One region of the Janthinobacterium glycogeni genome, then DNA from elsewhere that is predicted to be linked to it. Evidence: predicted binding sites of a transcription regulator. Region 1 holds the regulator's gene; the other holds the start of a gene.
The links. The regulator sigma-54, encoded in region 1, starts transcription at its own class of promoters, with help from an activator protein. The targets are predictions, from matches to a motif close to TGGCANGNAANCTGCTTT.
Positions count from the first base shown of each region.

Region 2: the regulator sigma-54 is predicted to act here: its motif matches at 2,388-2,405, upstream of urtA (urea ABC transporter substrate-binding protein).

Region 1 covers NZ_JBNYXP010000008.1:136,933-141,347, forward strand. Annotated here, with positions in the region: gene lptC (LPS export ABC transporter periplasmic protein LptC) at 1-350, shown strand, start outside; gene lptA (lipopolysaccharide transport periplasmic protein LptA) at 376-957, shown strand; gene lptB (LPS export ABC transporter ATP-binding protein) at 957-1,712, shown strand; gene ACQ4W4_RS19475 (RNA polymerase factor sigma-54) at 1,717-3,195, shown strand; gene hpf (ribosome hibernation-promoting factor, HPF/YfiA family) at 3,265-3,627, shown strand; gene ACQ4W4_RS19485 (3-hydroxyisobutyryl-CoA hydrolase) at 3,756-4,415, shown strand, end outside.
Region 2 covers NZ_JBNYXP010000001.1:230,053-234,467, reverse strand. Annotated here, with positions in the region: gene ACQ4W4_RS01075 (Hsp70 family protein) at 1-29, opposite strand, end outside; gene ACQ4W4_RS01070 (DUF2760 domain-containing protein) at 26-613, opposite strand; gene ACQ4W4_RS01065 (transglutaminase-like domain-containing protein) at 867-1,466, shown strand; gene ACQ4W4_RS01060 (DUF4349 domain-containing protein) at 1,483-2,271, shown strand; gene urtA (urea ABC transporter substrate-binding protein) at 2,457-3,710, shown strand; gene urtB (urea ABC transporter permease subunit UrtB) at 3,838-4,415, shown strand, end outside.

The sequences.
Region 1 (4,415 bases):
ACCAGCCCTTCGTGCGCAAGCTTACGCCCGGCATGCCGCCGTTGAACATGAATGCGGAACTGGCGCATATCGACCAGGACAATACCCGGCTGCAACTGCACCGCAAGGTCGTGATCGACCGCGTGGCCAGTCCGAAGGCACAGAACCTGACGGTCAGGACGGAAGCGCTGACGGTGTTTCCGGACGAAGAACGAATGGAAACGGACGTGCCTGTCAATATCCTGACGGGCGCCTCGCGCATCAATGGTATCGGCATGAAGGCCAATAACGCCACTGGCGTGGTGGAAGTGCAGAATGCGCTGCGCATGGTCCTCCCGCCGAAACCGCGCCCGGCCGCGGCGGCAAAATGACAGAATGAAACAAGGAAACCATACTATGAAGAACATCTTGCTGTTGAGCGTATTTTCTCTGGCCCTCATGGGCGTGGCGCATGCCGAGAAGGCCGATTCCGAGAAGGAAGCCGTCATCACGGCGCGTAGCGGTCACGTCGATGACGTCAAGCAGATTCGTACCCTGACGGGCGACGTCGTGCTGGTCAAGGGCACGCTGACCATGAAGGCGGGCCGGGCCCTGATCACGGAAGACCCGCAAGGCTACCAGTTCATCACCTTCTGGGCCGATCCCGGCAAGCTGGCCACCTTCCGCCAGAAGCGCGATGGCGCCGGCGACCTGTGGGTCGAAGGCGAAGCGGAGCGTGTTGAATACGACAACAAGACGGAAGTGGTGAAACTGTTTTCCAAAGCCAAGCTGACGCGCCTGGAAGGCACGAAAGTGACCGACGTGGCCAATGGCGCCTTCATCTCGTATGACAGCCGCAAGGAAGTATTCAAGATGGAAAATTCCGACAGCGGCACCAGCACCTCCGATGGCGGCAGCGTGCGCATGGTGATCCAGCCGAAGACCAAGGCGCCCGCGGCGGAGAAAGCCCCGGCCACGCCTGCGCCAGGAACGAAATAATGGACAATACCCGTTGCGGCAGCACCCTGATCGTTCGCGGACTGCAAAAAACCTATGGCAAGCGGCAAGTCGTGCATGATGTCTCGCTGCAAGTCGAATGCGGCGAAGTGGTGGGGCTGCTGGGCCCGAACGGCGCCGGCAAGACCACCTCGTTCTACATGATCGTCGGGCTGGTGCCGTCGGACGGCGGCAGCATCGACATCAGCGGCGTGGACATTTCCAGCCTGCCGATCCACCGCCGCGCGCAGATGGGCCTGTCGTATCTGCCGCAGGAGGCGTCCGTGTTCCGCAAGCTGACGGTGGAAGACAATATCCGCGCCGTACTGGAAATCCAGACCGTCGAAGGCCGTCCTTTGAAGAAGGCCGAGATCGAGGAACGCCTGGATAAACTGCTGGCCGACTTGCAGATTGAAAAGTTGCGCGAGAATCAGGCGCTGTCCCTGTCGGGCGGCGAGCGCCGCCGCGTGGAAATCGCCCGTGCCCTGGCCACCGATCCCCGTTTCGTGCTGCTCGACGAACCGTTTGCCGGCGTCGATCCGATCGCCGTGATCGAGATCCAGCGCATCGTGCGCTTCTTGAAGGAGCGCAATATCGGCGTGCTGATCACCGATCATAATGTGCGCGAGACGCTGGGTATTTGCGATCGTGCCTACATCATCAACCAGGGCTCGGTACTGGCGTCGGGACGCCCCGACGACATCATCGCGAACGAGTCGGTACGCCGGGTCTATCTGGGCGAACACTTCCGCATGTAAGCCAATGAAACAATCATTGCAGCTGCGCACTTCGCAGCACCTGGCACTGACGCCGCAGTTGCAGCAATCGATACGCCTGTTGCAATTGTCTACGCTGGAATTGCACCAGGAACTCGAGCAACTGCTGACGGACAATCCCTTGCTCGAGCGCCTAGACGATCCGCTCGACCGTTCGCTGCGCCTGCTGTCCGACGGGGCTTTGAGCTCCACGGCGGCGCCGGCCGAAGCGCCGCCCCAGCCGCCTGGCCAGGAGGCGCCCGCGGCGCCGGCCGAAGTGGAAACCTTTGACGGCGAGGCGGGCGAGGGCCCGGCCGCCGCCGATGGCGGCGACAGCGACTGGAGCGAAGCGAGCCGGGGCAAGGCGCCCGACGACGAAGATTCCCGCCCGCAACTGGAGGCCCATCACTGCACCCTGCGCGAACACCTGATGGAGCAGATGCGCGTGACGGTGCTTGAATTGCGCGACCGCGCGCTGGTCGAGCTGATCATCGACGCGCTCGATGATAATGGCTATCTGGAAGAGTCGCTCGACGACATTCTGGCGCGCCTGCCGGAAGAGCTGGAAATCGATGCCGACGAGATGCGCACGGCCTTGTCGCTGCTGCAAAGTTTCGATCCGCCCGGCGTGGGCGCGCGCAATGCATCCGAATGCCTGGCCCTGCAAATCAAGCGCTTGCCGCACATCGCCATGGTGACGCGGCGCATGGCCCTCGTCATCGTGGAAAAGCACCTGGCCTGGTTTGCCCAGCGCGATTTCAACAAGCTGAAAAAAGCCCTCGACTGCGACGATGAAGACTTGCGCGAAGCGCAGACGGTGATTCGCCAGTGCAATCCGCATCCGGGCGCCGTGTTCGCCTCGGACGTGTCCGATTACGTGGTGCCCGACGTCGTCGTCAAGCGCGCGCGCAATGGCTGGCAAGTGACCCTGAACAACGACGTCATGCCGCGCCTGCGCGTGAACGCCATGTACGCCAACCTGCTCAAGCAGGGCAAGGGCGAAGGCGCCATGGGCGCACAGTTGCAGGAAGCCAAGTGGCTGATCAAGAATATGCGCCAGCGCTTCGACACGATCCTGCGTGTGGCGCAGGCGATAGTAGAAAGACAAAAGAACTTTTTCTCGCATGGGGCCGTTGCCATGCGCCCCCTTGTGCTCCGTGAAATAGCTGATACACTGGGTTTACACGAGAGTACTATCTCGCGGGTAACAACTCAAAAGTACATGCTGACCCCGCACGGCATGTTCGAGTTGAAATATTTCTTTGGTAGCCACGTCGCCACCGAAGCGGGGGGCGAAGCGTCATCGACGGCGATACGGGCATTGATCGTGCAACTGACAGGAGCAGAAGACCCTAAAAATCCTTTATCCGACAGTAAGATTGCGGACATGCTGGGGGAACAAGGCATGGTGATTGCGCGACGTACTGTTGCCAAATACCGGGAAGCGTTAAAAATTCCGCCAGTGAGCCTGCGTAAGTGTTTGTAAGTTTTTTTCGGTTCCTCTGCGGGCCGGAGTCGATGGACCGCACGAACCCGATCATCTTTAGGAGTGTGTATGAATCTCACCATCAGCGGACATCATCTCGAAGTGACACCAGCCATCCGTGAATACGTACAAACGAAGCTGGAGCGCGTGAAACGTCATTTCGATCAAGTCATCGATATCGCCGTGATTCTGACCGTGGATAACCTCAAAGAGAAAGAAAAACGTCAAAAGGCCGAAGTCAACCTGCGTTTGAGCGGCAAGACCGTCTATGTGGAAAGCCTGGCGCACGACCTGTACGCCGCGATCGATACCCTGATCGACAAGCTCGATAGGCAAGTGATGAAATACAAAACCAAAGTGCAAGGGCACGGTAAAGAGGCGATCAAGCATCTGCCAGACAACTCCGAGGAAGACGCCGTCGTCGCCGTCTAAGGCCACCCGCTTCCAGCAGTTGTGATCAACTAAGGGCGCACATTGCGCCCTTTTTTGCGTCCAGCGAAACGCAATGTGCCCCGCGCAGGCGCTAGAATGTTTGCACTTTCACTTCTTTCCTGCCTGCCATGAGCGACCTCGTCCAGATTTCCATCCGCCACCGCACGGGCCACATCGTGCTCGACCGTCCAAAAGCCTTGAATTCCCTGTCGCTGGAGATGGTGCGCGCCCTGAGCGCGGCCTTGCTGGCCTGGCGCGATGATCCGCAGGTGGACGCCGTCATCATTCGCTCCAGCAGCGAGAAAGGCCTGTGCGCCGGCGGCGACATCCGTTTCTTTTACGATGCGGGCCTGGCCACGCCGCAAGGGGGCAGCGCGCTGCTGGAAGATTTCTTTACGGAAGAATACGCTTTAAATCATTTGATCCATTTTTATCCGAAACCGTATATCGCTGTGATGGATGGCGTGGTGATGGGCGGCGGCATGGGCGTGGCGCAAGCGGGGCCCGGCAACCGCCTGCGCATCGTCACGGGCCGCACGCGCATGGCCATGCCGGAAGTCAATATCGGCCTGTTCCCCGACGTGGGCGGCAGTTATTTTTTATCCCGCCTGGCAGGCCAGCTGGGCCTTTACCTGGGCTTGACGGGCTTGACGATCAACGCGGCCGACGCCCTGTACACGGGCCTGGCCGATGTCTACCTGCCCGAGGCGCAGATGGGGGCGCTGCTGGCCCTGTTCGAGTCGACGCCGGGCGAGGCCTTGCCGGTCGCCATCAAGGCGCTGGCGGCC
Region 2 (4,415 bases), on a different contig from region 1:
CGCGCGGTGGTGTTGGTTTGATCGTTCACAGTTCCACCTCGGCCGGCGCCAGGATGGCGGCGTCGTGCTGCTCGCTCAGTTTCGGCAGGCGCACGCTGGAGGCGCGCCAGCCGCGGTGGCTGAGGGTGCCCGTGAAGGGCGCGGAACCGACCACGTTGCCCGTCAGGCGCACTTGCGCGGAATCAAAACCTTCCTGCAGGACGATGCGGCTGCCTTCGGCTTCCTGGCGCACGGCCTCGATGGTGAAGTATTCGCGCATGACCTTGGCGCAGCCTTCATGCACGACGCGGGCAGCCATGCCGATGTCGGCATCGGCATGGCTGCCCAGGTTTTCCTGGGTGAAGTCTATCAACCGCGCTTCGCGTTGCAGCAGGGCCAGCAATTGCAGGGCCGCGTCCGGCGTCGCTTCTTTCAAAATGACGGGGGCGGCGGCCGGCGTCGGCATGGAGGCCGGCGCCGGAGCAGGGGCTACTGGCGCCACCGGGGCGGCCTCGGGCAGAGACAACTTTTCCACGCGGGCCGCATAGGCGGCGTCCGACAGGGTGCTGAAGAAGGCGCCGAAGGCCAGCGGGACACGGCGCCAGAACGATGGATGGGACGATGAAGTGCTCATAGGAACTCGTTTCTCTGATCTGTAGGGAGGCGTCGGCGGCGGGGGCCGCTTCGCAGGGTAGTGCATGTGCCGTGCCAATCAGGCCGGCTGCGTTTGCCCGCATGATACCAGCTACCGGGCCGGCGCCAAAGTCGCCGCCCCCCGCGCAGCGCGCCTGACGCGTGGATTTTCTTTGTTCCTGCGCAAGGAAACGCTTGATTGCGTGCCGCTTCGACTAAAATCGCGCATTATCTTTTCGCATTGCCTTTATGCCATGTCTACCGACTTCTCCCTCTATCTAGCCAGCAGCCTGTATATCGACAGCGATCATCCGGCCGTGCGCGCCAGGGCGGCCGCACTGGCGGCAGGCGCCGTGGGCGACGCCGCCGTCGCGGCGCGCTGCTTTGCCTTCGTGCGCGACGAGATCGCCCACAGCTGGGATTACCGGCGCAATCCCGTCACCTGCCGCGCTTCCGACGTCTTGCAGCATGGCACGGGATACTGTTATGCGAAGAGCCATCTGCTGGCCGCGCTGCTGCGCGCCAACGGCATTCCTGCCGGGCTGTGCTACCAGCGCCTGGCCGTCGGCGAGGTGGGTCCGCCGTTCTGCCTGCATGGCTTGAACGCCGTGTATCTGCAGGACTTCGGCTGGTACCGCATCGATGCGCGCGGCAACAAGCCCGGCGTCGTCGCCGCCTTTGCGCCGCCGCAGGAACAGTTGGCCTTTCCCGTGCTGGCGCCCGAGGAGCGCGACTTGCCGGAAATCTGGCCGGCGCCGTTGCCGCAGGTGATCGCATCGCTGACGGGCCACGCGACCGTGCAGGATGTGGCCGCGCACTTGCCCGATATCGAATTGTTGCCGCTGCAAAAATAATCTCAAGAAAGAAACCATGAAAAAAATCCATATTGGTCTGTTCGGCCTGATGCTGCTGGCCGGTTGCGGCGGCAAGGGCGAGAGCGGCGGGCAATCGAGCGCTGCGCGTCTCGAAGGCAAGGAAAAGGGCAGCGAGTTTCTTGCCTATGAACACAATGTCAGCATCGATACGCGCGAGGCGCAAGTACGGCCCCTGTATGAAAAGGTGGTGGCCGCCTGCAAGGCCGATACGGAAAACGGCTGCCTGCTGCTCGATTCCAGCCTCGACAGCGGCCGCTACGTGCATGCGCGCATCAGCATGCGGGCCAAGCCGGCCGGCATCAAAAAGCTCGTCGCACTGGTCGCGGCCGAAGGCGACGTCACCAGCCAGGGCACCAAGGTGGAAGACCTGGGCCGTCCCGTGCTCGACAGCAAGAAACGCCTGGACATGCTCAAGCAATACCAGGCGCAGCTGCAAGACCTGGAAAAGCGCTCGGGCACCAACGTCGATGCCCTGATCAAGGTGAGCAAGGAGCTGGCCACCGTGCAAGTCGAGCTGGAGCAGGCGACGGCGGCCGATGCGCTGTTGATGCAGCGCATCGATACGGACTTGCTGAACGTGGCCATCAGCGCCGAAGGCAAGCAATCGTTCTGGACGCCCGTCAAGCGGTCGCTGGGCAACTTCACGGACAACCTGTCGGAAGGCGTGGCCAACGCCATCACGGCCATGGCCTACATCTTGCCGTGGCTGATCGCTTTCGTGCTGCTGTTTCCGCTGGGACGCAAGGGGTGGCGCCGCCTGCGTGGAGCGCCGCGCAAGGACTAAAGCCTCCGGCGCACCGTTTTACGGCAATTTGAAACCTGGCTGCACAGTCCTTGTGCAGCCAGGTTTTTTTTCGTGCGGCGAGCGCCGCGTGCACCATGGCGGACACCTGTAGGCGCTGGCATGCATTCTGCTTTAACAACATCGTAGCCCAGCTCGACCCCCACGAACCCATCACAGGAGTCCCCATGTCACGACGCATCATCCTGAAAGCGGCGGCCGCCGGCGCGTTCGCCCTGGCCACATCCACCTGCATGCAGGCAGCCCTGGCCGCCGACACGATCAAAGTAGGCATTTTGCACTCGCTGTCGGGCACCATGGCCATTTCCGAAACGTCGCTGAAAGACGTGGCGCTGATGACGATCGCCGAGATCAATGCCAAGGGCGGCGTGCTGGGCAGGAAGCTGGAAGCCGTCGTCGTCGACCCGGCGTCGAACTGGCCGCTGTTCGCGGAAAAAGCGAGACAATTGGTGGCGCAGGACAAGGTTGCCGTCGTGTTCGGCTGCTGGACGTCCGTGTCGCGCAAGTCGGTTTTACCTGTCTTCAAGGAGCTCAACAGCCTGCTGTTTTACCCCGTGCAATACGAGGGCGAGGAGCTGGAAAAGAATGTGTTTTATACGGGCGCCGCGCCGAACCAGCAGGCGATTCCCGCCGTGGAATATTTGATGAGCAAGGATGGCGGCGGCGCCAAGCGCTTCGTGCTGCTGGGCACCGATTACGTGTATCCGCGTACCACCAACAAGATCCTGCGCGCCTTCCTGAAAAGCAAGGGAGTCAAGGATAGCGATATCAGCGAGGTCTACACGCCGTTCGGCCACGCCGACTATCAAACCATCGTCGCCAACATCAAGAAATTTTCCACGGGCGGCAAGACGGCCGTCATTTCCACCGTCAATGGCGACTCGAACGTGCCGTTCTATAAGGAACTGGGCAATGCGGGCCTGAAAGCCACGGACGTGCCCGTCGTCGCGTTTTCCGTCGGCGAAGAAGAGCTGCGCGGCATCGATGCCAAGCCGCTGCTGGGGCACTTGGCGGCGTGGAATTACTTTGAATCCGTCAAGAACCCCGTGAACGCGTCCTTCATCAAGCAGTGGAAGGCGTATGCCGTGGCGCAAAAGCTGCCGAACGCCGGTTCGGTGGTGACGAACGACCCGATGGAAGCGACCTATGTCGGCATCCACATGTGGGCGCAAGCCGTGGAAAAGGCGAAATCGACGGACACGGACAAGGTGATCGCCGCCATGGCGGGCCAGAGCGTCAAGGCGCCATCGGGCTTCACCCTGACCATGGATGCAACGAACCACCACTTGCACAAGCCCGTGATGATCGGCGAGATCAAGGCCGATGGGCAATTCAATGTCGTGTGGAAAACCAAGGAAGCAATACGCGCCCAGCCGTGGAGTCCGTATATCAAGGGCAATGAGGGCAAGCAGAAGCTGTAGGCGCTGATATTTAACCCAGCAGCAACTGCCGGGGTCGGACCCTCAGGGACTAGGCGTCCCCATCCGATCCCAGTCGTCGCCTTTGGGGGCAGCATGCGCCCCCGTGCAGTCATTCTTTGGAACGCACATGCAGCTTCTCCTCAAACTGGTGGTTCTCGCCTGCCTGTTTTTATCCTCGCTGGCGCAGGCCGCCATCCCTCCCGACTTGCTCACACCGCTGTCCGGCGACGACCCCGACGCCAGGGTCGCCGCCGTGGCGCAGATCGCCGCCCTGGCCACGTCCGAGGCCGCCCGTGTGCTGCAAGCCTTGCAGGACGACGCCTTGTACGCCGCGCCCGATGGCAAGGTGTATGTCGTCGATGGCGAGCAGGCATATGACCCGGCGCTCGGTCGGAGCGTACCGCTGCCCGATGGCATCGATGGCGTGATGGTCAACAACCGCTTGCGTGCGGCCGTGGCAGGCGCCTTGTCGGGCTTGCAGCTGCTGGCGCCCGAACGCGGCGTCCGCCTGGCCGCCGCGCAAGCCTTGCAGAAGGCCGTCGATCCTGTGCAGCTGCCCCTGATCCGCACGGCCTTGGCGCGGGAAAACGATGCTGAAATTCAACAACTATTGCAAGTGCTGATCGCCAGCGCCAACCTGCATGCGCCCGATGCCGCCGCGCGCAAGGCCGCCGTGCTGGCGCTGGCGGGCAGCAGCGATGCGCG